3 regions of the Spirillospora sp. NPDC049024 genome follow, and region 2 is predicted to be linked to each of the others. Evidence: riboswitches for the same ligand, from Rfam matches in the RefSeq annotation. Region 2 holds a riboswitch; each other region holds the start of a gene.
The links. Region 2 has a riboswitch for thiamine pyrophosphate ahead of AB0C21_RS08865 (purine-cytosine permease family protein). Riboswitches for the same ligand answer to the same signal wherever they lie in the genome.

Region 1 (7,576 bases), on a different contig from region 2:
CGGCGTTGCGGGTGAGGACCTCCACGCCGACCTTGCCGAGCAGGTTCGGCAGGACGAGCGAGGCCACCCCGCCCGCGCAGTCCAGGACGATCTTCAGTCCCGCCTCGCGGACGCCGCGGATGTCGACGCGGCGCAGCAGGTCGCGGGTGTAGGTCTCCACGACGCGCGGCGGGTAGGTCAGCTCGGCGATCTCGCCGGGGAACGCGCGGCGGTACTCCTGCCGGCCGAAGACGCGCTCCAGCTTGCGCTGCGCGCCCTGGGAGAGGTCGGCGCCGTCCGCGTCGAGGAACAGGATGTCGACGCCCTGCGGGTCGCCGAGGGTGGTGCGGATGTAGATGCCGCCGACGCTGTCCTCGCGGCCCGTCTCGAACCGGGCGACGGTCAGCGGCGTCGCCTCCAGGTCCTGGACGTTGATGGCGCTGGCGGTCAGCGCGCTGTTCACGGCGCGCTTCAGGGTGCGGGCCGCGCGGGAGACGTCCCGCCCGGTGACGACCGTCGTGCCCTTCTTCAGCGTCGTCGCGTAGGCGCTGGCGAGCCGGACCGCCAGCTCCGGGGTGATCTCGACGTTGACCAGGCCGGACACCCCGCGCGGCCCGAACAGGTTGCGCTGCCCCCGCGACTCCCAGATCACGCTGGTGTTGACGACGGCGCCGGCCTCGATGGTCTTGAACGGGTACACCTTCACGCCGCTGGACACGTACGCCTCGGCCTCGATGACGCACTCGTCCCCGATGACGGCGCCCTCCTCCACCCGGGCGCCCGCCATGATGTCGGTGTTCTTGCCGATGACGCAGCCGCGCAGGTTCGTGGACGGCGCCACGAACACGTTGTCGTGGACGATGGCGCGGTGCAGGAACGCGCCCTCCTTCACCACGACGTTGCTGCCGAGGACGGTGAACTCGCGCAGCTCGACGCCCGCCTCGACCTTCGCGTAGTCGCCGATGTAGAGCGGGCCCTTGAGGACGGCCTCGGCGTCCACCTCCGCGCCTTCGGCGACCCACACGCCCGGCGACACCTCGAAGCCGTCCAGGTCGATGCCGACCTGCCCGGACAGCATGTCCGCCTGGGCCTTGAGGTAGCTCTCGTGGGTGCCGACGTCCTCCCAGTAGCAGTCGGCCACGTACCCGAACAGGCGGGCGCCCTCGGCGAGGAGCTTCGGGAAGACGTCCCCGGACCAGTCGACCGGCTCGCCCTCCGCGACGTGCTCCAGGACCTCGGGCTCCATGACGTAGATGCCGGTGTTGACGGTGTCGGAGAACACCTGGCCCCAGGTGGGCTTCTCCAGGAACCGCTGCACGCGGCCCTCGTCGTCCACGATGATGATCCCGAACTCCAGGGGGTTCGGGACGCGCTTCAGGCCGATGGTGACGAGGGCGTCGTTCTCCTCGTGGAACCGCACCATGTCGGTCAGGTCGATGTCGGTGAGCGCGTCCCCGGAGATCACCAGGAAGCGGTCGTCGCGCAGCGCCTCCTCGGCGTTCTTGACGCTGCCCGCGGTGCCGAGCGGCATCTCCTCGGTCGCGTAGCTCAGCGCCATGCCGAGCTCCTCACCGTCGCCGAAGTAGTTGCGGATCAGCGCGGCCAGGAACTGCACGGTGACGACGGTCTCGCTGAACCCGTGCTTCTTCAGCAGCCGCAGCACGTGCTCCATGATCGGCCGGTTGACGAGCGGCAGCAGCGGTTTGGGCTGGTTGGCGGTCATCGGACGCAGCCGCGTCCCCTCGCCTCCCGCCATCACGACGGCCTTCATCGGGGGGTCTCAGCTCCCTTCTGGTCACCGGCGGGCGGTCCCGCGCCCGGACCGTCCGCCTCGGGCGGGGCGCCCGGGGGCGGCGCGCCGCGGCCGGCCAGCACCAGTTGCCGCGTCTGCGCCCAGTACAGGACGGCCGCCCACCAGTACAGGCCCGTCCCCCAGCCGGCGAAGGCCCACCCGATGACCCTCGCCGCGGTGGCCGCGCCCCCGTCGTGGTCGCCGAGCAGCAGCAGCGGGAAGGAGTACAGCAGGCACATCGTCGCCGCCTTGCCGATGAAGTGGACCGGCAGCGCGGGGCCGTAGCCGAGCCGCCGCATGATCGGCGCGATCGGCAGGATCGACACCTCGCGGGCGACGAGCACCAGCACCAGCCACAGCGGGATGATGTCGCGGATGGTGAGCCCGACGAGCGTGGCCAGGATGTAGAGGCGGTCGGCGGCCGGGTCGAGCACGGTGCCGAGCCTGCTCGTCTGGTTCAGCGCGCGTGCGAGCTTCCCGTCCAGCCAGTCCGACAGGCCCGCGAACACCAGCAGGCCGAGCGCCCACCAGTCCGCCTCGGCCAGCACGAGCCACAGGAACAGCGGGACGCCCAGGAGCCGGGCGAGGCTCAGGATGTTGGGCACCGTGAAGATCCGGTCCTGCGGGGCCTCCTGCAAAGTGCTCACCGACCCGTTCGCCTCCCCTGGTCCCCTTGATCCTGACCCTATCCGTAAGGGGTGGAAAGCCCCCCGGCGGCGTCCGGGTCGGAGTCGGGAGGGTCCCGGCGAACGTGCGCTACCGGATTCCCGCCGGGGCTCGCGTCACGCCCGGTGCGGCGCCGCGGCGTCCGCGAGCGGCAGGACGGCCGTCACGACGAACCCTCCGGACTCGCCCGGACCCGCGTCCAATGTCCCGCCCACGCTGCGCGCCCTCTCGATCATGCCGAGGATCCCGAAGCCCTCGGGCGGGGCGCCGGACGGGCCTCTGCCGTCGTCCGCGACCCGGACGACGAGCCCCGCGCCGTCCCGCTCCAGGCTCACCGTCGCGCGTTTCGCGGCGGCGTGCTTGACAACGTTGGTCAGGGCCTCCTGGACGATCCGGTACGCCGCGACGCCCGTCTCCGGCGGCAGCGTCCCGACGTCCCCGTCCCGGAGGTCGACGTCGACGCCGCCGCCGCGCGCCGCGCGCACGAGGTCGCCGATGCCGTGCGGGCCCGGCAGCGTCCCGGGGGCGCCGACGTCCGTGCCGCGCAGGACCTGGAGGGTGCCGCGCAGCTCGGTCCTGGCGTCCCGGCAGGTCGAGGCGATGGACGCGAGCGCGTCGGCCAGCTCGTCCCGGTCGAGGGGCCGGTCCCCGCGCACGAGGTGGGCCGCGGCGCCGGCCTGGACGCCGATGAGGGTGATGCTGTGCGCGAGGAGGTCGTGCAGGTCGCGGGCGATCCGCAGGCGCTCCTCGGCGACCCGCCGCCGCGCCTCCTCCTCCCGCGTCCGCTCGGCGCGCTCGGCCCGCTCGGTGATCGTCGCGAGCCGCGCGCGGTGCACCCGCCGCACCTGGACGGCGATCACGACCGACACCACGGCCTCGATGACCGCGATCTGCTCGCGCAGCGAGCCGCCGCCCGCCCGCATCGCCATGCCGATCACGCACACGGCGAGCAGGGACGCCGCGACGCCGAGCACGACCCGCACCCTGCGTCCGAGCACCGCGTAGGCGAACAGGGCGACCACCTCGGCCGGCACCAGCGCGTGGTGCTGGTACTGGGCGAGGTGGTAGGGCAGCACCAGGACCACCAGCGCCGCCAGGCCCGAGGCCGGCCGGCGCCGGATCACCGCGAGCGGCACGTGCGCCGCCACCAGCAGGAGCGCGCCCGGCGCGTCCAGCTCCCGGACGCCCGGCCACAGCACCGCCGCCGCGGTCGCGGCCACCGCCAGCACCGCCGCCGCCAGAGCGTCCTTCACCGTCGCGTCGACCCGGGGCACCGTCAGCACGCGATCATTCTCCCCCACGTGCGCGCGACCCGCGCAGCGGTCCTCGCCCGCGCGGACGATCTTTCGCGCCGGGCCCCGTGCGGCGCCGCGGGGCCGCCCTATAGTTCTGCAAACCCCGTCACGAAGGGCCGACAGTTGTCCGTCCCCCCGCCCGCCGTCCCCCCGCCCGGACTCCGGATCACGCTCGGCGCGCGAGCGTACCGCCGGCCGCTCGGCGTCCTGCTCGCCGCGCTCGCGGGCGGCGCCGCCGCCCTGCCGGCGGCCCGCTCCGGCCTCGGGGCCTGGGAGCCGGAGAGTGCCCGCGGGGCCCTGCTGCTGTGCGGCGGCGGCTGCCTTCTGGCCGCCCTCGCCGCCGTCCTCTGGGCCGTCCGCCTCCACCTGACCCGCCTCGTCGTCACCGTCGACGCGGAGGGTGTGGTTCTCCGCCGCGGCGGGCGGGAGGCGCGCGTCCCGGCCGGAGCGGTGGACGCGGTGGGGATCAGGTGGCCGGTGGGCGACCCCGTGTGGACGCTCTGGCTAGACCCGGAGCGGGCGCCGGGCGTCGAGGCCGTCGCCCGGGTGGACGGGAAGGCGGTCGCCCTGCTCAGGGACCGGACGCTCCCCTCCGGCTGGCTCCAGGCCGTGCGGACCGCGACCGCCGAGACCCTCGGCGCGGCCTGGCGCGTCGTCGACGACGAGGGCGAGGAGGTCCCGCCGCCCGCGGCCGGCGCCCTGTCCCGTGCCCCGCAGATCACCGTGGACGGGAGGGGCCGGTACCGCGACCGGGACGGCGGCGCGGTCCTCGCCGTGGCCTGCCGGCGGCGCGGCCGGAGGACCGTCGTGCTGCGCGACCCCCACGCCGCCGCGCTGCTGGTGGTCCGGGGCCCCTCCCGGTTGCCGGGCCGCGACCGCGTGCGCGTCCTCGACCCCGCCGGGCGCACCCTCGGGTTCCTGCGCGGCCCGCGCGAGCCGTCCTTCCACACCGCCGGCGGGATCCTCCTCGGCAGCACGCGCGAGACCGGCGGCGGCCTCGTCGTCACCGGCATCGACGGCCGGCGCTCGGCCGCGCTGGACACCGGCGGCGGCGAGGGCGACGGAGACACGGGCGACGGAGACGAGGTCCGGCTGGAGCGGTCGCCGTCCGCCCCGGACCCGCTCCGCACCCTGGCCCTCGCGCTGCCGGTCGCGTTCCGCTCGGGCCGCCGCTAGCCGGGCGGCCGGAGCCGGTCAGATGACGGGCTTGACGTCCAGGATGGGCGTCCCGTCCACGGCCTCCATGTCGCGGACGCGCAGCCGCCGCCCGCTCACCTGGAGGATCTCGACCGGATGCAGGCCGACCGGATTCGGCCGGTCCGGCGAGCGGGTCGCGAACACGCCGGTCTCGGGGTTGGCCGGGTCGTTGCGCGGCCGCGTCCGCAGGACCTCGCGCGACGCCTGGTGCAGCCAGGTGAGCACGATGATCCGGTCGCCGGGGCGGAGCCCGTCGAGGGCGGCGCGGTAGGCCGGTTCGAAGACCAGCCAGGCCTCGGGGGCGCCTTCGGTGCCCTGCTTCGGCGCCGCCGCGCGGTCGGTGAGCGGCGAGGAGACGTGCCCGACCGGTGTGAGCGTGACTTCCCTGTCGACGTGGGACATGCCGTGATCTTCCCAGAGGCTCCGCGCGGGCGCGTTCTACCCCGCGGACGGCGGTTGCGGCAACGGGGGCGGCGCGGGTTAACGTCGGGGACGACAGATCGCGGGGGTCCGGCGAACCGGGCTGAGATAGCGGCTGGGACGGCCGCTGACCGCATGAACCTGACCGGGTAATGCCGGCGTAGGGAGAGATCGAGTCGTCATGACCGAACCTGTGGTTCCAGCTGCCCGCAAGACCTACCTCCAGGGCTCGCGCCCGGAGCTCCGGGTCCCGATGCGGGAGGTGGCGCTGACCAACGGCGACGTCGTCGTCCTGTACGACACGTCCGGGCCGTACACCGACCCCGACCAGCGGACCGACGTGCGCCGCGGGCTGCCGCCGCTGCGGGAGGCCTGGATCGCCGAGCGCGGCGACACCGCCCCGTACGAGGGGCGGGCGGCGCGCCCCGAGGACGACGGACGCCGGCCGTCGTCCACCGCCTTCCCCGGGGGCGCGGGAGGCCTCCCGCAGGCCGACGGCGAGGGCTCCCTGCCCCGGCGGCCGCGGCGCGGCACCGGCGGCGCGGTGACCCAGCGGGCCTACGCGCGGCGCGGGGAGATCACGCCGGAGATGGAGTTCGCCGCGCTGCGCGAGGGCGTGGCCCCGGAGGCCGTCCGGGACGCGCTGGCGGCCGGGCGAGCGGTGCTGCCCGCCAACGTCAACCATCCCGAGATCGAGCCGATGGTCATCGGACGCGACTTCCTGGTCAAGGTCAACGCGAACATCGGCAACTCGGCGGTCGCGTCCTCGATCGAGGACGAGGTCGAGAAGATGACGTGGGCCACCCGCTGGGGCGCCGACACGATCATGGACTTGTCGACGGGGCGGGACATCCACACCACGCGCGAGTGGATCCTGCGCAACTCCCCCGTGCCGGTCGGGACCGTGCCGCTGTACCAGGCGGTGGAGAAGGTCGGCGGCGACCCGGCGGAGCTCACCTACGAGGTGTTCCGCGACACCGTGATCGAGCAGGCGGAGCAGGGCGTGGACTACATGACCGTCCACGCCGGGGTGCTGCTGTCGTACGTCCCGCTGACGGCGCGGCGCAAGACGGGGATCGTGTCCCGGGGCGGGTCGATCATGGCGGCCTGGTGCCTGGCGCACCACGAGGAGAACTTCCTCTACACCCACTTCGAGGAGCTGTGCGAGATCTTCGCCGCCTACGACGTGACCTGGTCGCTCGGGGACGGCCTGCGCCCGGGCTCCATCGCGGACGCCAACGACGAGGCCCAGTTCGCCGAGCTGCGCACCCAGGGCGAGCTGACGCGGATCGCCGCGCGGTTCGGCACCCAGGTGATGAACGAGGGCCCCGGGCACGTCCCCATGCACAAGATCAAGGAGAACGTGGACCTGCAGCAGGAGTGGTGCGACGGGGCGCCGTTCTACACCCTCGGGCCGCTGACCACCGACATCGCGCCCGGCTACGACCACATCACCTCCGCGATCGGCGCCGCGATGATCGGCTGGCACGGCACCGCGATGCTCTGCTACGTCACGCCGAAGGAGCACCTCGGGCTGCCGGACCGCGACGACGTCAAGGCCGGCGTGATCGCCTACAAGATCGCCGCGCACGCCGCCGACCTCGCCAAGGGCCACCCGGGCGCGCGTGCGTGGGACGACGCGCTGTCGGAGGCGCGGTTCGACTTCCGCTGGGAGGACCAGTTCGAGCTGTCCCTCGACCCCGGCACCGCGCGGGCCTTCCATGACGCGACGCTCCCGGCGGCGCCGGCGAAGACCGCGCACTTCTGCTCGATGTGCGGCCCGCACTTCTGCTCCATGAAGATCACGCGGGACGTGCGGCGGTACGCGGCCGAGCGGGGCCTGGGCGACGAGGAGGCCCTCGCCGCCGGGATGCGGGAGAAGGCCGAGGAGTTCAAGGCCTCCGGCGGCCGCCTGCACCTCCCGGTCTCGCCCGCCGGGAGCTGACCGGCCGGAGGGCCGGAGGGGCGCCGCCCGGGGCGCCGACGGGCCCGCCGCGCACCGTGCGCGGCGGGCCCTGGCAGGTCAGGGCGCATCCCGGCGCGGGGGCGGGGAGGCGGCGCGGCTAGGATCGAAGGACCGTTCCAAAGCCGCGGATCCCTCCGAAAGCCGCAGGCCCGCTCCACCCGCCGGAAGGATCGACAACCCAGGTGACCAGCGACGACACGCCGAAGGCGCGTGCGGTGCGCGCGGACGTGCGGCGCAACCGCGCGCGGCTGCTCGCCGCGG
Region 2 (7,576 bases):
CGCGCCACCCGGTCCAGTGCGTTCCCGATCACGGGCCCGCTCAGCACGTACGGCAGCGTCATCGCGGTCTGCAGGTAGCCGGCGGTGGCGGCGTGGCCCGTCCGCGCCTGGACGGTCAGGACCAGCGCGGTCGCGACCCCCTCGGCGGACACGCGCAGCATCGTCGCCGACGTGAGGTGGAGGGGGAGCGCCGGGGTCCTGCCGATCACCCTTGCATGGTGGCACGGCCTCCGCCGCCTAGACTGCGGAGGGTGACGGCAGCGAAGACAGCACACGAGCACCGGGTCACCAGCGAGGTCGGACGGCTGCGGACGGTGCTGCTGCACCGCCCCGGCGCGGAGCTCAAGCGGCTGACCCCGCGCAACAGCGACAAGCTCCTTTTCGACGCGATCCCGTGGGCGGGCCGGGCGCAGGAGGAGCACGACGCGTTCGCCGAGGCGCTGCGGTCACGGGGCGTCGAGGTCCTGTACGTGACGGAGCTGCTCCAGGACGCCCTGGAGTACGAGGCCGCGCGGGACCAGGCGATCGCGGACGCCATCGTCGACCTGCGCCTCGGTGACCAGCTCCGCCGCGTCGTCGAGGACCACCTGCGCGGCCTCCACCCGGAGAATCTCGCGCACACGCTGATCGCCGGGCTCGCGCACGAGGAGCTGAAGGCCGGGCACGGCCTCGTCTACCGGCTGATGGACGAGCAGGACTTCATCGTCGACCCGCTGCCGGGCCTGCTGTTCACCCGCGACAACAGCACCTGGATCGGCGACCGCGTGGCGGTGACGAGCCTCGCGATGGAGGCGCGCCGGCGCGAGTCGGCCCTCACCGGCCTGATCTACGCGCACCACCCGAGGTTCGCCGGTGTGGAGCCGGTCTACACCCCGTCCCTTGAGCATCTGGAGGGCGGGGACGTCCTGCTCCTGCGGCCGGGCGTGATCGCGGTCGGCACCGGTGAGCGGACGACCCCGGCGGGCGTCGAGCGCCTGGCCCGCCAGGTGATCGGGGCCGGGCTCGCCCACACCGTGCTGGCCGTGCCGATCGCGCAGGAGCGCGCGACCATGCACCTCGACACCGTCTGCACGATGGTCGACGTCGACACCGTCGTGATGTACCCGCCGGTGGCGCACTCGCTGACCGCCTACAGGGTGACGCTGGCCGACGGGGACCTGCGCGTCGCCGAGCCGCGCCCGTTCCTCCAGGCAGCCGCCGACGCGATGGGCCTGGACCGCCTCAAGGTGATCGACACCGGGCTCGACCCGGTCACCGCCGAGCGCGAGCAGTGGGACGACGGGAACAACACGCTCGCCGTGGCCCCGCGCCTGTGCGTCGCCTACGAGCGCAACATCGAGACCAACGCGCAGCTGGAGGCGTCCGGGATCGAGGTCATCCGGATCAGCGGCAGCGAGCTGGGGACGGGGCGCGGCGGCCCTCGCTGCATGTCCTGCCCGATCCTGCGCGAGGAGATCTGAGCTCCGGACGGCCGGAGGCATCCGGGGCATCCGGGGTCAACGGGTCGGGCGGCGAGCACGAGAACGGCGCAGCGATGCCCTGTGAGGTGGGGATTTAGCGCCCTTCCCGGCGCCGGGGGCTCAAGGCGCGCGGCGCCGGGAAGGACCGACAACGCCCGCGATGCCGACGGGGGCACGACATCGCCCGGGCGTTGCAGAGGACCATACAAGGTCGGGCGGGGTTCCTTCCAGGCAGGGTCGCTCTATGCCGGATATGCCCGGCTCGGAGCCACTTCACTCCTGGTTCCGTTACAAAGGTCCTCTCCGGGCTCGTCCAGCAGGTCCGGAAAGGCGGACAAATCCGGGGCGACGGCGTGCATCCCGGCGGGGGCGGCCATCCGCTCGTCGCCGGGCGTCCTGGGCGCCCTCAGGACGGCCCAGACCGTCGTGGTGCCGTCTTCGTGGCGCACCCCCCAGCCCTCGGACAGGGCCTCGACGATGCCGAGCCCCCTGCCGCCGAGCGAGGAGAGCGTGCCCGGGCCGCGGCGCGGCTCGGTCATCGCGCCGCCGTCGCTGACCTCGAGTTCGAGGAGGTCGCCGCGGCACAGCCAGCACACCTTCACCTGGCCGGACGGGAGCGGCCGCGCGTGCCGCAGGGCGTTGCTGAGCAGCTCGCTGATGATGACGCTGGCGTCGTCGACGATCGAGTCGTAGACGCCCGAGTCGGCCAGCTCAGAGCTGAGGCGCCTGCGGGCGACCGCGACGCTGGACGGTGCGTGTGGCAGCAGTACGACGCTCGACGCCCTCACCTCCCCGATGCTCCGCTCTCTCGGACGAGTCCCGTCATCGCTCTTCCGGTACGACCGAAATGCCCTGATGGCCATGGCCGGAAACCCGAACGGTTCAGTTCACCACCTGCACAACGAGTCATCGGCCGTCCGGTCACGGTGATCACCCCCGGATCGGAATCTCGTCCCCAAACGGCGACCAACCAAGGACCTATCCAGCCAACGGCGGATTTACTCCTCGCACACGCGTTTCGTCCATCACACCCCGCTGCCGCCGCACTTCTCCGCACCAACCCAGCCTGCCCGCCGCCGGGACCGCCGAAAGCCCTGGTCACGCCCGTCTCACCGGGCCACCGGGGACGTACTGTCCGCACGGTAAGCCGGCGCCGGGTCAGCCGGCCGAGCGCAGCACGAGCCGCATGCACGTGCCCTCGCCCGCCCGCGCGCCACCTGCGGGTCCGCGCCCCTCGCTCACGGCCAGTAGCCGAGTGGTTCGTTCCATATCGGCCGGTTCTGTCGCCATCGTCCTGTTAAGCGGCTTTTGAACGGACTCTATGTGAGATGTCTCACGTCCCGCGGGATGGGCGGAGATCGTGCCGCCCTGCGCCTCGGTCAGCCGTTTCACGATGTACAGGCCGAGCCCGATCCCGCCGAACCGGCGGCGGTCCCCCGCGTCGCCCTGGACGAACCGCTCGAAGATCCGCTCATGGTCGCCGAGCGGGATGCCGATGCCCTCGTCGGAGACCGTGACGACGATGTCGGGGCCCTCGCAGCGGGCCCGGACGCGCACGGTCCCGCCGTCCGGGGAGTACTTGAACGCGTTCTCCAAGAGCTGGCCGAGGACGATGTCGGTGGCCATCGCGTCCCCGCGGCACGGCGGCAGCTCCGGGTCGATGTCCAGTTCCACCCGGTGCAGCGGAGACAGCGAGCGGAACCCGGCGACCACGCCCTCCAGGACGCGGACGAGGTCGAACGACTCGATCGCCACGGCCAGCTCGTCGGCGCCGGCGCGGGAGCCGAGCAGCAGGTGCTCGACGAGCCGGCCGAGCGACTGGGCGCGCTCGGCGATGGTGGCGACGGCGGCGCGCCGGTCGGTGTCGGTCAGCTCGTCCCACCGGTTGACGAGCGTGGAGGCGAACCCCTGCACGACCGTGATCGGGGTCCGCAGCTCGTGGCTGGTCGTGGCGAGGAACAGGTCCTTGGCCTCCTCCAGCGCCTTGGCCTCCGAGACGTCGCGGAAGTCGACGACCAGCTCGCCGGTCTCCTCGATCTCGGCGGCCAGCACGTTCAGCCACCTCCCCGACTCCAGGCGGAACGTGAGCATCTCGCCGAGCGCGGGCATGTCGAACGGCAGCGGGCGGCCGAGCGCGTCCTCCGGCGGGATGCCGGTGAGGGTGTGCGCGGCGTGGTTCCAGTGCCGGACGACGAGGTCGTGGTCGAGCACGGCGATGCCGTCGGCGCTGGAGTCGATGACGGCGCGCTCGTGCGCCCGCTGCCGGACGACCTCCGCGTAGGCGACGGCGTTGCCGACCGCGACCCCGGCATGCCCGGCCAGCAGCTCCAGCAGCTCCAGCTCGGTGTGCCCGACCTTGCGCCCGGAGAACAGCGCGTACAGCGCGCCGTACGGCCGGTTCTGCAGGTACGACAGGCCGAGCGCGATCGTGTGCAGGCCGGGCAGCTCCGACCAGATCAGGTCGCCGAGGCGCCGCTCCCCCGTCGCGAGCTTGACGGTCTTGCCCGACCGCAGCAGCTCCCCGACCAGGCTCGGCCGCAGCTCGGCCGACCTGCCGCGCATCCGCTCCGGCAGCCCGGACATGCTGACCAGCCGCAGCCGCTCGCCCTCGATCTTGACGAACCCGCCGGCGTCGGCGCCGGTCAGCTCGATGAGCGCGGCGGTGATCCGGTCGAGCACCACGGCGAGGTCGAGTTCGGCGCCGAGGTCGGCGACGATGTCGTTCAGCCGCCGGACGAGCCGGGCCCGCTCGGTCATGCGGTGCTGCAGGATCTCGTCGTCCTCGACCGGGTGGTACACCCCGACCCAGCCGAGCAGCGTGCCGTTCGGGTCCTTCAGCAGGCTCGTGTCGATGCGCACGTCGATGAGCCGGCCGTCGCGGTGGAAGCGGCGGGTCGCGATCGAGATCTGCCCCCCGTCGGCCTCGCCCTCGCCGCCGCGCCGGGTGAGGAGCCGCTCCTGGACGGCGTTGTGCTCGGCCTTCAGCTCGTCCGGGACGATGGGCGGGACGCGGCCGATCACCTCGGCGGCCGTCCAGCCGAACATGCGCTCGGCCGCCGGGTTCCACACGGTGACCCGGTGCCGCTGGTCCACGGCCACGATCGCGTCCGCGGCGCTCTCGATGACGGCCCGCGCGATCGGATCGTGCACGTGCTGATACACGTCTGTCATCGTGCCACCGCACTCCGGCGTACCGCCGGGCAACTTGCGTCGGAACTTGCTGCCGACCCAAACCTTACCGTTTGGTAAGCCTGCCGATGAGCAGGGCCGCGACCCCCGCCACCAGGAACGACAGCAGCGAAGCGCTCATCCAGGTCTGCGGCGTGAAGTGCAGCGCGGCACGCACGTCGGACCACATTTCGGCCCAGCGGGCGACGGTGCCGGGGTTCACGAGCTGGTACACCACGAACCCCGCCGCCCATGCGGCGATCATGCCCCAGCGGGACGGCGCCGTCCGCGAGACGTCCCAGCCGGCGCGGCCCCGGCCGCGGCCGAGGAAGAAGTCGGCCGCCAGGACGCCGAGCATCGGCACGAACACCGAGCCGATCAGCGAGAGGAAGCCCGCGTAGTCGCCGATGTCCAGGACCAGCGCGAGCACGGTGATGAGGATGCCGAGCCCGACGCTCAGCACCCGGCGGTCGGCCCGGGGGAACAGGTTCTGGATCGACACCGCGGTGGAGTAGGTGTCGGCGAACGACTGGTCGGCCTCCCGCAGCACGAACACCGCGAAGAACACCACGCCCAGCGAGGCGCCCAGGAACGGGTCGAAGATCTTGCCCGAGTCGCCCGCGACCAGTGCGAGCGCGAGCAGGCCGAGGACGTAGGCGACGATCTGCGTGACGGAGTAGCCGACGGCCGCGGCGCCGAACGCCCCGCGCTCGGTGCGCGCGTGCCGGGTGTAGTCGGCGGCGACCGGCACCCAGGAGATCGACACGGCCAGCGCGGCGTCCGCGCCGACCCAGAACCCGCCCCACGAGCCCCGGTTCAGGTCGGGCAGCGGCTCCTGGACGAGCCGGACGTAGAAGTAGACGAGCGCGATCGCCACCGCGACGGTCACGTAGCGGCGCAGCAGCCGCACCGAGCCGAGCGGCCACACCGTCAGCACGGTCGTGATCGCGCCCGCCGCGACGACGTAGCCCCAGCGGGGGACGCCGTCCCACAGCTCGCGGGCCGCGTCGGCGATGACGATCAGCTCGAACGTGCCCCAGCCGACGAGCTGGGCGATGTTGAGGACGGTCGGCGCGTACGACAGCCGCGCGCCGAACAGGCCGCGCAGCAGCACCATCGCGGGCTGGCCGGTGCGCGCGCCGGGGACGGCGGCGAGGCCGAGCATCAGCCCGCCGAGGGCCGTTCCCACGGCCATCGCGACGATGCCCGCCATGATCGAGATGGTGGGCCGGCCGGCCTCGTCCGGCGCGAGGACGGTGTAGGCGCCGGAGAAGGCCAGGAGGCTGACGCCGAGGTTCCCCCAGAAGGCGCTCTGGTCCCAGAATCCGAGGACCTTGGGGGCGGGCTCGTCGAGGGTGAACGGGACCTCGTCGCGGACGCGCTCGTCCTGAGGGCGCTTTTCGACGTCGGACGTCACGGGACACACTCCCTACGCCGGCATTACCCGGACAGGTTCATGCGGTCGGCGACGCCTTGGAGGCCGCCCTCTCAGCCCGGCTGTGGCCCGAGCTCCCGCGGGTATCGGTCAGGCCCGATCGTACAACCGCATACAACCGCCCGTCACGCCCCAAAAGGGGGCATCGGGGTCAGATCACTCGGCGGCCGGTCGGATCACGCGACGAAGGGCGGGCCGTCCCCGGTCCCCTCCATCGGGCGGCCGGCCCGGGCCCACCCGTGCATGCCGTCGCCGACGTTGCGCGCCAGCCAGCCCGCCTGGTTCAGCGCGACCGTGACCTGCGCGGACCGCGCCCCGGACCGGCAGATCACATAGACCTCCCGGTCACGCGGGATCTCCCCGGCGCGGTCGCCGAGCTGGCGCATGGGGATGTGGACCGCCTCGGGCGCGTGGCCCGCCTCCCACTCGTCCTGTTCGCGGACGTCCAGCAGGTAGCCGTCCTGCGGGACCTCCGCGGCGACCACGGCCGGCACGTCTTCCCCGAAATTCATCACACCCCCATGGAACCGCGCGAAGCCCCTCTGCGTCGAATCACGCATGCGGTATCGGACGCTCCTTTTCGCAGCGCCCGGGCTGGCCTTGCTCCTGTCCATGGCCGCCTGCGGCGACGAACAGGCAAACGGAAACCCCGCCGGAGCGCCTTCGGGCACGACGTCCGTGCAGCCGTCCGGCTCACCGGCGGACACACTCACCGTGCAGGTCAAGGCCTCCAAGGAGGCGCCCGCCAAGACCTGGCGGCTGACCTGCGGCCCGCCCGGCGGCGACCATCCCCAGGCGGCCGGCGCCTGCGCGGCCCTCACCAAGGTCAAGGATCCCTTCAAACCCGTCCCCAAGGACCAGATGTGCACCAAGATCTACGGCGGTCCGGAGATCGCCACGGTCAAGGGCACCTGGCAGGGGAAGCAGGTCGACACCACGTTCACCCGCGATGACGGCTGCCAGCTGCACCGCTGGAGCCAGATCGGCCCGGTCTTCGGGAACGTCCCGAAGGTCCGCTGAACCCGGCGGACGAGCCATCCCCGTTCCGGCTCCGTCCGCGATCCATGAGTCAGGCCCCGGCGCCCGCCGGGGCCTGACGCGTCCCGGCTCCCCGCCGGAGCGGCGGGGTCAGAGCAGGCCGCCGATGCTGCGGTTCTGGGAGACGGCGGTGTCGAACGCGAGCGGGCATGCCAGCACGAGCGTGCGCATCGGCTCCTGCAACTGGACGTGCATGCGCAGGACGTACCGGTCGGCCCCGGTGAACATCTGGGACAGGAACTCGCCCATCCCGGCGAAGCCGCGCTGGATCCGGGCGATCTCCTGCTGCCGCCAGTCGGTGATCCGGCCGCCCAGCAGTTCGTAGTAGCCGAGCTGCCGCTCGTGCGGGTCGAGGATCTCCCAGCCGCGCATCGCCCGCTTGCGCAGGTGCCCGATCAGCCCGCCCTGCGGGGTCAGCACCTGCATCATGGGCGTGCCCATGAACCCGTACGGCTTGTAGAAGAGGAAGTACGGC
Region 3 (7,576 bases), on a different contig from region 2:
GAGTCCCCCAGTGCCGCACGACACCTCCCGCGGGAGGACGGACCCCCATCCCCCGCGTTCCTCTTCCAACCGCCCCGGCCGCGCCGCGCGCACCGACCGGGGCCACGCCGGCCGGCCCGCCGCGGCGCGCCCCGGGCCCGGACGCGGCGCGTCCCGGCCCGCGCACGGCTGCGACCACCGGCCCGACGCCCCGCTCGGTCCCGACGACCCGCGCGGCCTCGGCGAGTACACGCTGCTCGGACGCCTCGGCGAGGGCGGCCAGGGCGTCGTCTACCTCGGCCGGGACGGCGACGGCGAGCTCGTCACCGTCAAGCTGCTGCGCGGCGGCGTGGCGGCCGGGCAGCGGGCGCGCAGCCGCTTCGTCAAGGAGGCGGACGCGGCCCTGCGGGTGTCCGGGCGGCACACGGCCCGCGTCCTCGACGCCGACATGACCGGCGACCGCCCCTACATCGTCAGCGAGTTCGTCGAGGGGCCCTCGCTCCAGGACGTCGTCGCCGACCGCGGCCCGCTCGCCCCGCCGCGGCTCCGCAAGCTCGCGCTGCGCACCGCCGCCGCGCTCGCCGCGATCCACCGCGCCGGGATCGTGCACCGCGACTTCAAGCCCGGGAACGTGCTGCTCGGCCCGGACGGCGCCAAGGTCATCGACTTCGGCATCGCCCGCACCGCCGACGCGACCCCGCTGACCACCGGCCCGGTCGGGACGCCCGCCTACATGGCGCCCGAGCAGATCGAGGACGAGCCGGTCGGGCCGCCCGCCGACGTGTTCGCGTGGGGCGCCACGATGGTGTTCGCCGCGACGGGGCGCCCGCCGTTCGGGACCGGGCCGAGCGCGGCCGTGATGCGGCGCGTGACGTCGCGCCGGCCCGACCTCGGCGACATGGAGGGCCCGCTGCGCGAGCTCGCGGCCCGCTGCCTGGACAAGAACCCCGCCGCGCGCCCGACGGCGCCGCAGATCGTCCGGGCGCTGCGCGAGGGGCAGGCCCCGGCGCCGAAGCCGCGCCCGACGCGGATCCCGCGCTACCGGTGGCGGATGATGGTCGCGCTCGGCGCCGTCGTGGCGGCCGGGTTCCTGCTCGGCGTCCTGGTCTGAGCGGCGTCCTGGTCCGAGCGGCGTCCTGGTCCGAGCGGCGTCCTGGTCCGGGCAGAAGGCCCCGTCACCAGTGCGGCGGGCGGTCCTCCAGCAGGCGCGAGTCGTCGTCGCCGCCGGCGCGCCACTCGCCCCACCCGGTGTCGGTGTCGTCGGACGTCTGGTCCGGCAGGATCTCCAGGTCGTCGTCAAGCTCGACCGTGCGGTCGTCGTCGGGTCCCACGCTCATGATCCCCATTGTCGGCGATCCGGCCGGAGCCCGCACCGTGATCCGCGTCAATTCGCGCGGATCCGCCCGTGCTGTTCCGATCGTTCCGGTCAGACCGTGCCGAGCGGCCGGGCGGCCAGCCGGCGCGCGAACTCCGCCGCGGCGGCGCCCGGGTCGTCGGCCTCGGTGATCGCCCGGACCACCACGACGCGCTCCGCGCCCGCGGCGAGGACCTCGTCCAGGTTGCCGAGGTCGATGCCGCCGATCGCGAACCACGGCCGCGCGACGCGCTGCGCCGCGACGTACTCCAGCAGCTTGGGGCCGGGCGCGGGACGGCCGGGCTTGGTCGGCGTGGGCCACACCGGGCCCGCGCAGAAGTAGTCGGCGCCGGGCTCGGTCGCCGCCGCCGACGCCTGCTCCCCGGAGTGCGTCGACCGGCCGATCAGCATGTCGCCGCCGACGATCTCGCGGGCGGCGGGCACGGGCAGGTCGTCCTGGCCGAGGTGCAGCACGTCCGCGCCGACGGCGTGCGCGATGTCGGCCCGGTCGTTGACGGCCAGGAGCGCCCCGTGCCGCTCGCACGCCGCGCGGAACACCTCCAGGTGCGCCGTCTCCTGCCGGGCCTCCAGGCCCTTCTGGCGGAGCTGGACGATGTCGACGCCGTTCGCGAGCACGGCGTCGAGGAAGGCCGGCAGGTCCCCCTGGCGCTCCCGCGCGTCCGTGCAGAGGTAGAGGCGGGCGCGGCTGAGCCGGGCGCGCAGCGCGACCGCGCGCTCGGTCGGGAGATGCCTGGACACGGCCGGGGAACGTCCTTTCCACAGATGATCAAGGGATCGCGCGCGTGCTGACCTGCCGCGCGCGACCCCGCGATCGTGTCACGTGCGTCGTACGGCGCCGGAGGCGGCCTAGAAGGCGAGCGCCTGGGCGCGCCGGCGGACCTCGGTCCCCCGGTTCTCGGTGAGCGCGTCCACCGGCGTCCCCGGCAGCGTGTCGTCGGCCGTGAACAGCCACCGGATCGTCTCGGCGTCGTCGAAGCCGGCGTCCGACAGGAGGGTCAGCGTGCCGGGCAGACCCTTGATGACCTGGCCGTCCTTGATGAAGGCCGCGGGGACCATCGGCTCCCCGCCCCGGCGCACCGCGAGGATGCGGTGCTCGTGGATGAGCTGCTTGATCCGGTTGGGCTTGATCCCGAGCCTGTCGGCGGTCTCCTTGAGGGTGAGCCACTCGCCGGCCAGGGCGTCGGTGCGGGGGTCCAGTGCGCTGTCAACGGTTGCGTGCATCTGCGTCACGCCCCCTTGCTACCACGCCTTCGGAAGACTCAAACCCGGTGCGCAGCCGTTACCCTCCATCGCCGATCGCTATCCGCGAACGGCCTGCCGGACGGGCACGTCCGGGTCGGCGATCGCCTCCGGATCCACGGGCGTCCCCGCCGCGATCACCCGCCGCGCCTGCACCAGGTCGCGGGGCCGGTCGACGGTGAGGACCGCGTCGAGGCGGTCGCCGGTCAGCCACACCAGCGCCCACTTGCGGCCGGACGGGTCGCCCCGGCGCACGAGCCGCTCGGACGCCGAGTGGTCGCCCGCGTACTGGACCATGCGGCCGAACTGCTCCGACCAGAAGTACGGCGCGGCGTCGTAGACGGCCTCCTGGCCGAGGAGGGCGAGGGCGGCGGTCTCGGGGGCGTTCAGGGCGGTGTCCCAGTGCTCGACGAGGAGCCGCCGCCCGTACCGTTGCGACCACCAGGCGGCGCAGTCGCCGACCGCGACGACGTCCGGGCGCAGCGCGCCGGGGGACTCCTCGCCCGCGTAGGTCCGGAACGAGCCGTCGGTCACGACGCCGCGCTCCAGCAGCAGCCCCGAGCCCTCCAGCCACGACAGGACGGGCCTGACCCCGATGCCCACGACCACCTCGTCGGCGTCGATGCGCCCGCCCCCGGCGAGGGCGAGGCCGCCCTCGCGCACCTCGGCGACCTTGACCCCGGTCCGCAGCTCGACGCCGGCCTCCGCGTACCAGGGGGCGGTGAGCGCGCCGACCTCGGGCCCGACGGCGCCCGCGAGGGGCGTGTCGGCCGCCTCCACGACGGTGACCGCGCAGCCCTTGCGGGCCGCGGTGGTGGCGACCTCGGCGCCGATCCAGCCCGCCCCGACGATCACGATGCGGGCGCCAGGGACGAGCCGGGCGCGCAGGTCGCGGGCCTCGTCGATGGTGCGCAGCACGTGCTGGCGCCCGTCCCCGGGCAGGGTGATCGGGGCGGCGCCGGTCGCGATCACCAGGCCGTCGAAGGGGAGGTCGCCCGCCGTGGAGGCCACCGTCCCGCCGCGTCCGGGCTCGTCCAGCCGCAGCCCGGTGGCGCGCTCGCCGAGCAGCAGCTCGCAGCGCAGCGCGTCCCAGTCGGCGTCGACGGTCGTGTCGTCGGACTCTCCCGCGAGGACGGCCTTCGACAGCGGCGGCCGGTCGTAGGGCCGGTGCCGTTCCGCCGACAGGAGGGTCAGCGCGCCCTCGTACCCCTTGCTCCTCAGGGCCTCCACGGCGCGCACGCCGGCCAGCCCACCACCCACGACGATGACCCTGTCCATGGAAGGCCACATTAACGGCCCGCGTTCCGCGGACGGACAGGTGGGTGGACAGGTGTCCAATCAGCCGCCCGCTCCCCCGAGGTCGTAAGGTGGTGACGAGCAGAAACCTGCACAGAACAGAACAAAGCGCGGGAGTCCGGTGCGACCGGGCTGAGAGGGCGGCTGACCGGGCCGCCGACCGCCAGGACCTGATCCGGATCATGCCGGCGAAGGGAGCGCGCATGGAGATAGCGATCATCGGCGCCGGGGTGGTCGGCCTGGCCACCGCCTGGCGCACCGCCGCCGGCGGCGCCGCCGTCACCCTCGTCGACCCCGCGCCCGCGTCGGGCGCCTCCTCCGTCGCGGCGGGCATGCTGACCCCCGTCAGCGAGCTGAACTACGGCGAGGAGCCGCTGCTGCGGCTCGGCCTCGCCTCCCGCGACCGCTACGGCGCGTTCGTCGCGGAACTGGAGGAGCTGACCGGCCTGGAGACCGGCTACCGCGCCGACGGGATCATCGAGGTCGCGTTCGACTCCGACGACCTGCGGTACCTGGACGACCTGCGCCGCTTCCAGGAGCACCTCGGCATCCCGGCGGAGGCGCTCACCGGCCGGGAGTGCCGGCGGCTGGAGCCGATGCTCGCGCCCGGCGTGCGCGGCGGCCTGCTCGCCCCGCGGGACGGATCGGTCGACCCCCGCAGGCTCGCCCCCGCGCTGCTGGCCGCGTGCGAGCGGCTGGGCGTCCGGCTCGTCCGGCGGCGGGCCGCGCGCGTCGTCGTGGAGAACGACGCCGCCACCGGCGTCGGCCTGGACGACGGCACCGTGATCCGCGCGGACCGGGTGCTGCTGGCCGCGGGCCCGTGGTCGGGCGACGTCGGCGGGCTGCCCCCCGGGACCGTTCCACCCGTCCGCCCGGTGAAGGGGCAGGTGATCCGGCTGCGCACCCGGACGCCGTTCCTGCGGCGGCCGACCCGCGGCCTCGTCAGGGGGTCCTCGGTCTACCTGGTGCCGCGCCCGGACGGCGAGATCGTCCTCGGCGCCACGCAGGAGGAGCTGGGCTTCGACACGCGCGTCACCGCCGGCGGGCTGTGGGAGCTGCTTCGTGACGCCCGCGAGCTGCTGCCCGGCATCACCGAGCTGGAGTTCGCGGAGGTCACCGCCGGGCTGCGGCCCGGCTCCCCCGACAACGCGCCCGTGATGGGGCCGACCGCGCTGGCCGGGCTGTTCGTCGGCACCGGGCACTTCCGCAACGGCATCCTGCTCACGCCGGTGAGCGCCGACATCCTGTCCGCGATGCTGCTGGACGGGCCCGTCCCCGAGGTCGCCGGGCCGTTCGCCCCCGACCGCTTCTCCCCCGAGGTGAGCGCATGAAGGTGATCGTCAACGGTGAGCCGCGCGAGCTGCCCGAGGGCGCGAGCGTGGCCGAGGTCGTCGCGTCCGTCACGGCCGCGGCGACGGGCGTGGCGGCGGCCCTGAACGACGAGGTCGTCCGGCGCTCGGCCTGGGAGGCCACGCCCCTGAAGGACGCCGACCGCGTCGAGGTGCTGACCGCGGTCCAGGGAGGGTGAGGATGGACACGAGGAACGGAACCGGCGCCGACGGGCTGGTCATCGCGGGCGAGGAGCTGGGCTCGCGGCTGATCATGGGCACGGGCGGGGCGCCCAGCATGGCGGTGCTGCGCGAGGCGCTCACCGCGTCGGGGACCGCGCTCACCACGGTCGCGATGCGCCGCGTGGACCCGGCCGCGCGCGGCTCGGTGCTGGACGTGCTGGCCGAGTGCGGCATCCGGGTGCTGCCGAACACCGCCGGCTGCTTCACCGCGGGCGAGGCCGTCCTGACCGCCAAGCTCGCCCGGGAGGCGCTCGGCACCGACTGGGTCAAGCTGGAGGTGATCGCCGACGAGCGCACGCTGCTGCCCGACCCGATCGAGCTGGTCGAGGCCGCCGAGCAGCTCGTCGACGACGGCTTCACCGTCCTGCCCTACACCAGCGACGACCCGGTGCTGGCGCACCGCCTGGAGCAGCTCGGCTGCGCCGCCGTGATGCCGCTCGGCTCCCCGATCGGATCGGGGCTCGGCATCCGCAACCCGCACAACATCGAGCTGATCGTGGAGCGCGCGAACGTCCCGGTGATCCTCGACGCGGGGCTCGGCACGGCGTCGGACGCGGCCCTCGCCATGGAGCTCGGCTGCGACGCGGTGCTCCTCGCGACCGCCGTCACCCGCGCGCAGTCCCCGGCGCGGATGGCCGCCGCGATGCGGCACGCGGTCGAGGCGGGGCGGCTCGCGCGGCTCGCCGGACGCATCCCCAAGCGCCGCTACGCCCAGGCGTCCTCCCCGTTCGAGGGCCTGGCGACGTCGTAGCGCTGCTAAAGACCCACGTGTAGAAATATTCGCTAGACCTGAAATGTCGGGCACCACAGACTGAATCCGTCCACTGGCCCGCAACCGCGCGAATCACTTCGGTGTCGGTGGAAACGTCCCCTACCTAAGGTGCGTGACATGCAGCAGAACAGCGGCGCGCGCGTCGACAAACTCGCGGTGGCGGCGGCAACGGTCACAGTGGTGTTCTGGGCCTCGGCCTTCGTCGCGATCCGCAGCGCGGGCTCCGAGTACAGCCCCGGCGCGCTCGCCCTCGGCCGCCTCCTTTCCGGGACGGTCGTGCTGGGGGCGCTCTGGCTCGTCCGGCGCGAGGGCCTGCCGCCCAAGGCGGCCTGGCCCGGCATCGTCACCGCGGGCCTCCTGTGGTTCGGCTGCTACATGGTCGTGCTGAACTGGGGCGAGCAGCTCGTGGACGCGGGCACCGCCGCCCTCGTCGTCAACATCGGGCCGATCCTCATCGCGCTGCTCGGCGGCTGGCTGCTGAAGGAGGGCCTGTCGTCCCGGCTGGTGCTCGGCATGGCCGTCTCGTTCACCGGCGCCGCCGTCGTGGGGCTGTCGATGTCGGGCGACGGCCGCTCGTCCGTCGGCGGGGTCCTGCTCTGCCTGGCCGCCGCGGTCACCTACGCCGCGGGCGTCGTCGCCCAGAAGCCCGCGCTGAGGCACGCGTCGTCGCTCCAGTTCACCACGTTCGCCTGCGCGATCGGCACGGTGGCCTGCCTGCCCTTCTCCGGGCAGCTCGTCTCGCAGGCCGCGGACGCCCCCGCGGGCGCCACCCTCAACATGGTCTACCTGGGCGTCTTCCCGACCGCGCTCGCCTTCACGACCTGGGGGTACGCGCTGGCACGCACGTCCGCCGGGAAGATGGGCGCCACCACCTACGCCGCGCCCGCCCTCGTGGTGCTGATGTCGTGGCTGTTCCTGGACGAGGTCCCCGGCCTGGTCACCCTCGGCGGCGGGCTGCTGTGCCTCACCGGCGTGGCCGTCTCCCGCAGCACGCGGACGCTCCGCCGCCGCGTCCCGCCCGTCGCTCCCGCACCCGCCGCCCCGGACGAGTCGCCCTCGGGACTCGTCGATGCTCATACTCGCGAGTGATGAGATCCGCGGGGATTCACCCGTAAACTCGCATCGATGGACACGACGGTTGCTGATCCACTCGTCGGGCGGGTGCTCGACGGGCGCTACCGCATTGAGTCCCGCATCGCCCGCGGCGGCATGGCCACGGTCTACCTCGCGCGCGACCTCCGGCTCGACCGCGTCATCGCGCTGAAGGTGATGCACGCGGGGCTCGCCTCCGACGAGGACTTCGTCGCCCGCTTCATCGGCGAGGCCAAGGCGGCCGCGGCGCTG

Region 1: it holds a riboswitch for thiamine pyrophosphate, as region 2 does, so the genes downstream of both, thiC (phosphomethylpyrimidine synthase ThiC) here and AB0C21_RS08865 (purine-cytosine permease family protein) in region 2, are expected to answer to the same signal.
Region 3: it holds a riboswitch for thiamine pyrophosphate, as region 2 does, so the genes downstream of both, thiO (glycine oxidase ThiO) here and AB0C21_RS08865 (purine-cytosine permease family protein) in region 2, are expected to answer to the same signal.

What each region holds. Positions count from the first base shown of each region.
Region 1 is NZ_JBEZFD010000032.1:31,850-39,425, forward strand. It holds gene AB0C21_RS39125 (sugar phosphate nucleotidyltransferase) at 1-1,750, opposite strand, end outside; gene clsA (cardiolipin synthase ClsA) at 1,747-2,418, opposite strand; gene AB0C21_RS39135 (sensor histidine kinase) at 2,554-3,720, opposite strand; gene AB0C21_RS39140 (hypothetical protein) at 3,856-4,908, shown strand; gene tsaA (tRNA (N6-threonylcarbamoyladenosine(37)-N6)-methyltransferase TrmO) at 4,927-5,331, opposite strand; TPP riboswitch at 5,422-5,535, shown strand; gene thiC (phosphomethylpyrimidine synthase ThiC) at 5,531-7,294, shown strand; gene AB0C21_RS39155 (TetR/AcrR family transcriptional regulator) at 7,498-7,576, shown strand, end outside.
Region 2 is NZ_JBEZFD010000004.1:158,576-166,151, forward strand. It holds gene AB0C21_RS08845 (MFS transporter) at 1-209, opposite strand, end outside; gene AB0C21_RS08850 (arginine deiminase) at 252-1,460, shown strand; gene AB0C21_RS08855 (ATP-binding protein) at 1,703-2,248, opposite strand; gene AB0C21_RS08860 (sensor histidine kinase) at 2,619-4,631, opposite strand; gene AB0C21_RS08865 (purine-cytosine permease family protein) at 4,696-6,045, opposite strand; TPP riboswitch at 6,038-6,154, opposite strand; gene AB0C21_RS08870 (rhodanese-like domain-containing protein) at 6,240-6,575, opposite strand; gene AB0C21_RS08875 (SSI family serine proteinase inhibitor) at 6,778-7,083, shown strand; gene AB0C21_RS08880 (hypothetical protein) at 7,192-7,576, opposite strand, start outside.
Region 3 is NZ_JBEZFD010000007.1:310,434-318,009, forward strand. It holds gene AB0C21_RS16020 (serine/threonine-protein kinase) at 11-1,090, shown strand; gene AB0C21_RS16025 (hypothetical protein) at 1,155-1,316, opposite strand; gene thiE (thiamine phosphate synthase) at 1,406-2,092, opposite strand; gene AB0C21_RS16035 (Rv2175c family DNA-binding protein) at 2,201-2,575, opposite strand; gene AB0C21_RS16040 (NAD(P)/FAD-dependent oxidoreductase) at 2,654-3,871, opposite strand; TPP riboswitch at 3,990-4,103, shown strand; gene thiO (glycine oxidase ThiO) at 4,093-5,220, shown strand; gene thiS (sulfur carrier protein ThiS) at 5,217-5,417, shown strand; gene AB0C21_RS16055 (thiazole synthase) at 5,420-6,211, shown strand; gene AB0C21_RS16060 (DMT family transporter) at 6,350-7,321, shown strand; gene pknB (Stk1 family PASTA domain-containing Ser/Thr kinase) at 7,358-7,576, shown strand, end outside.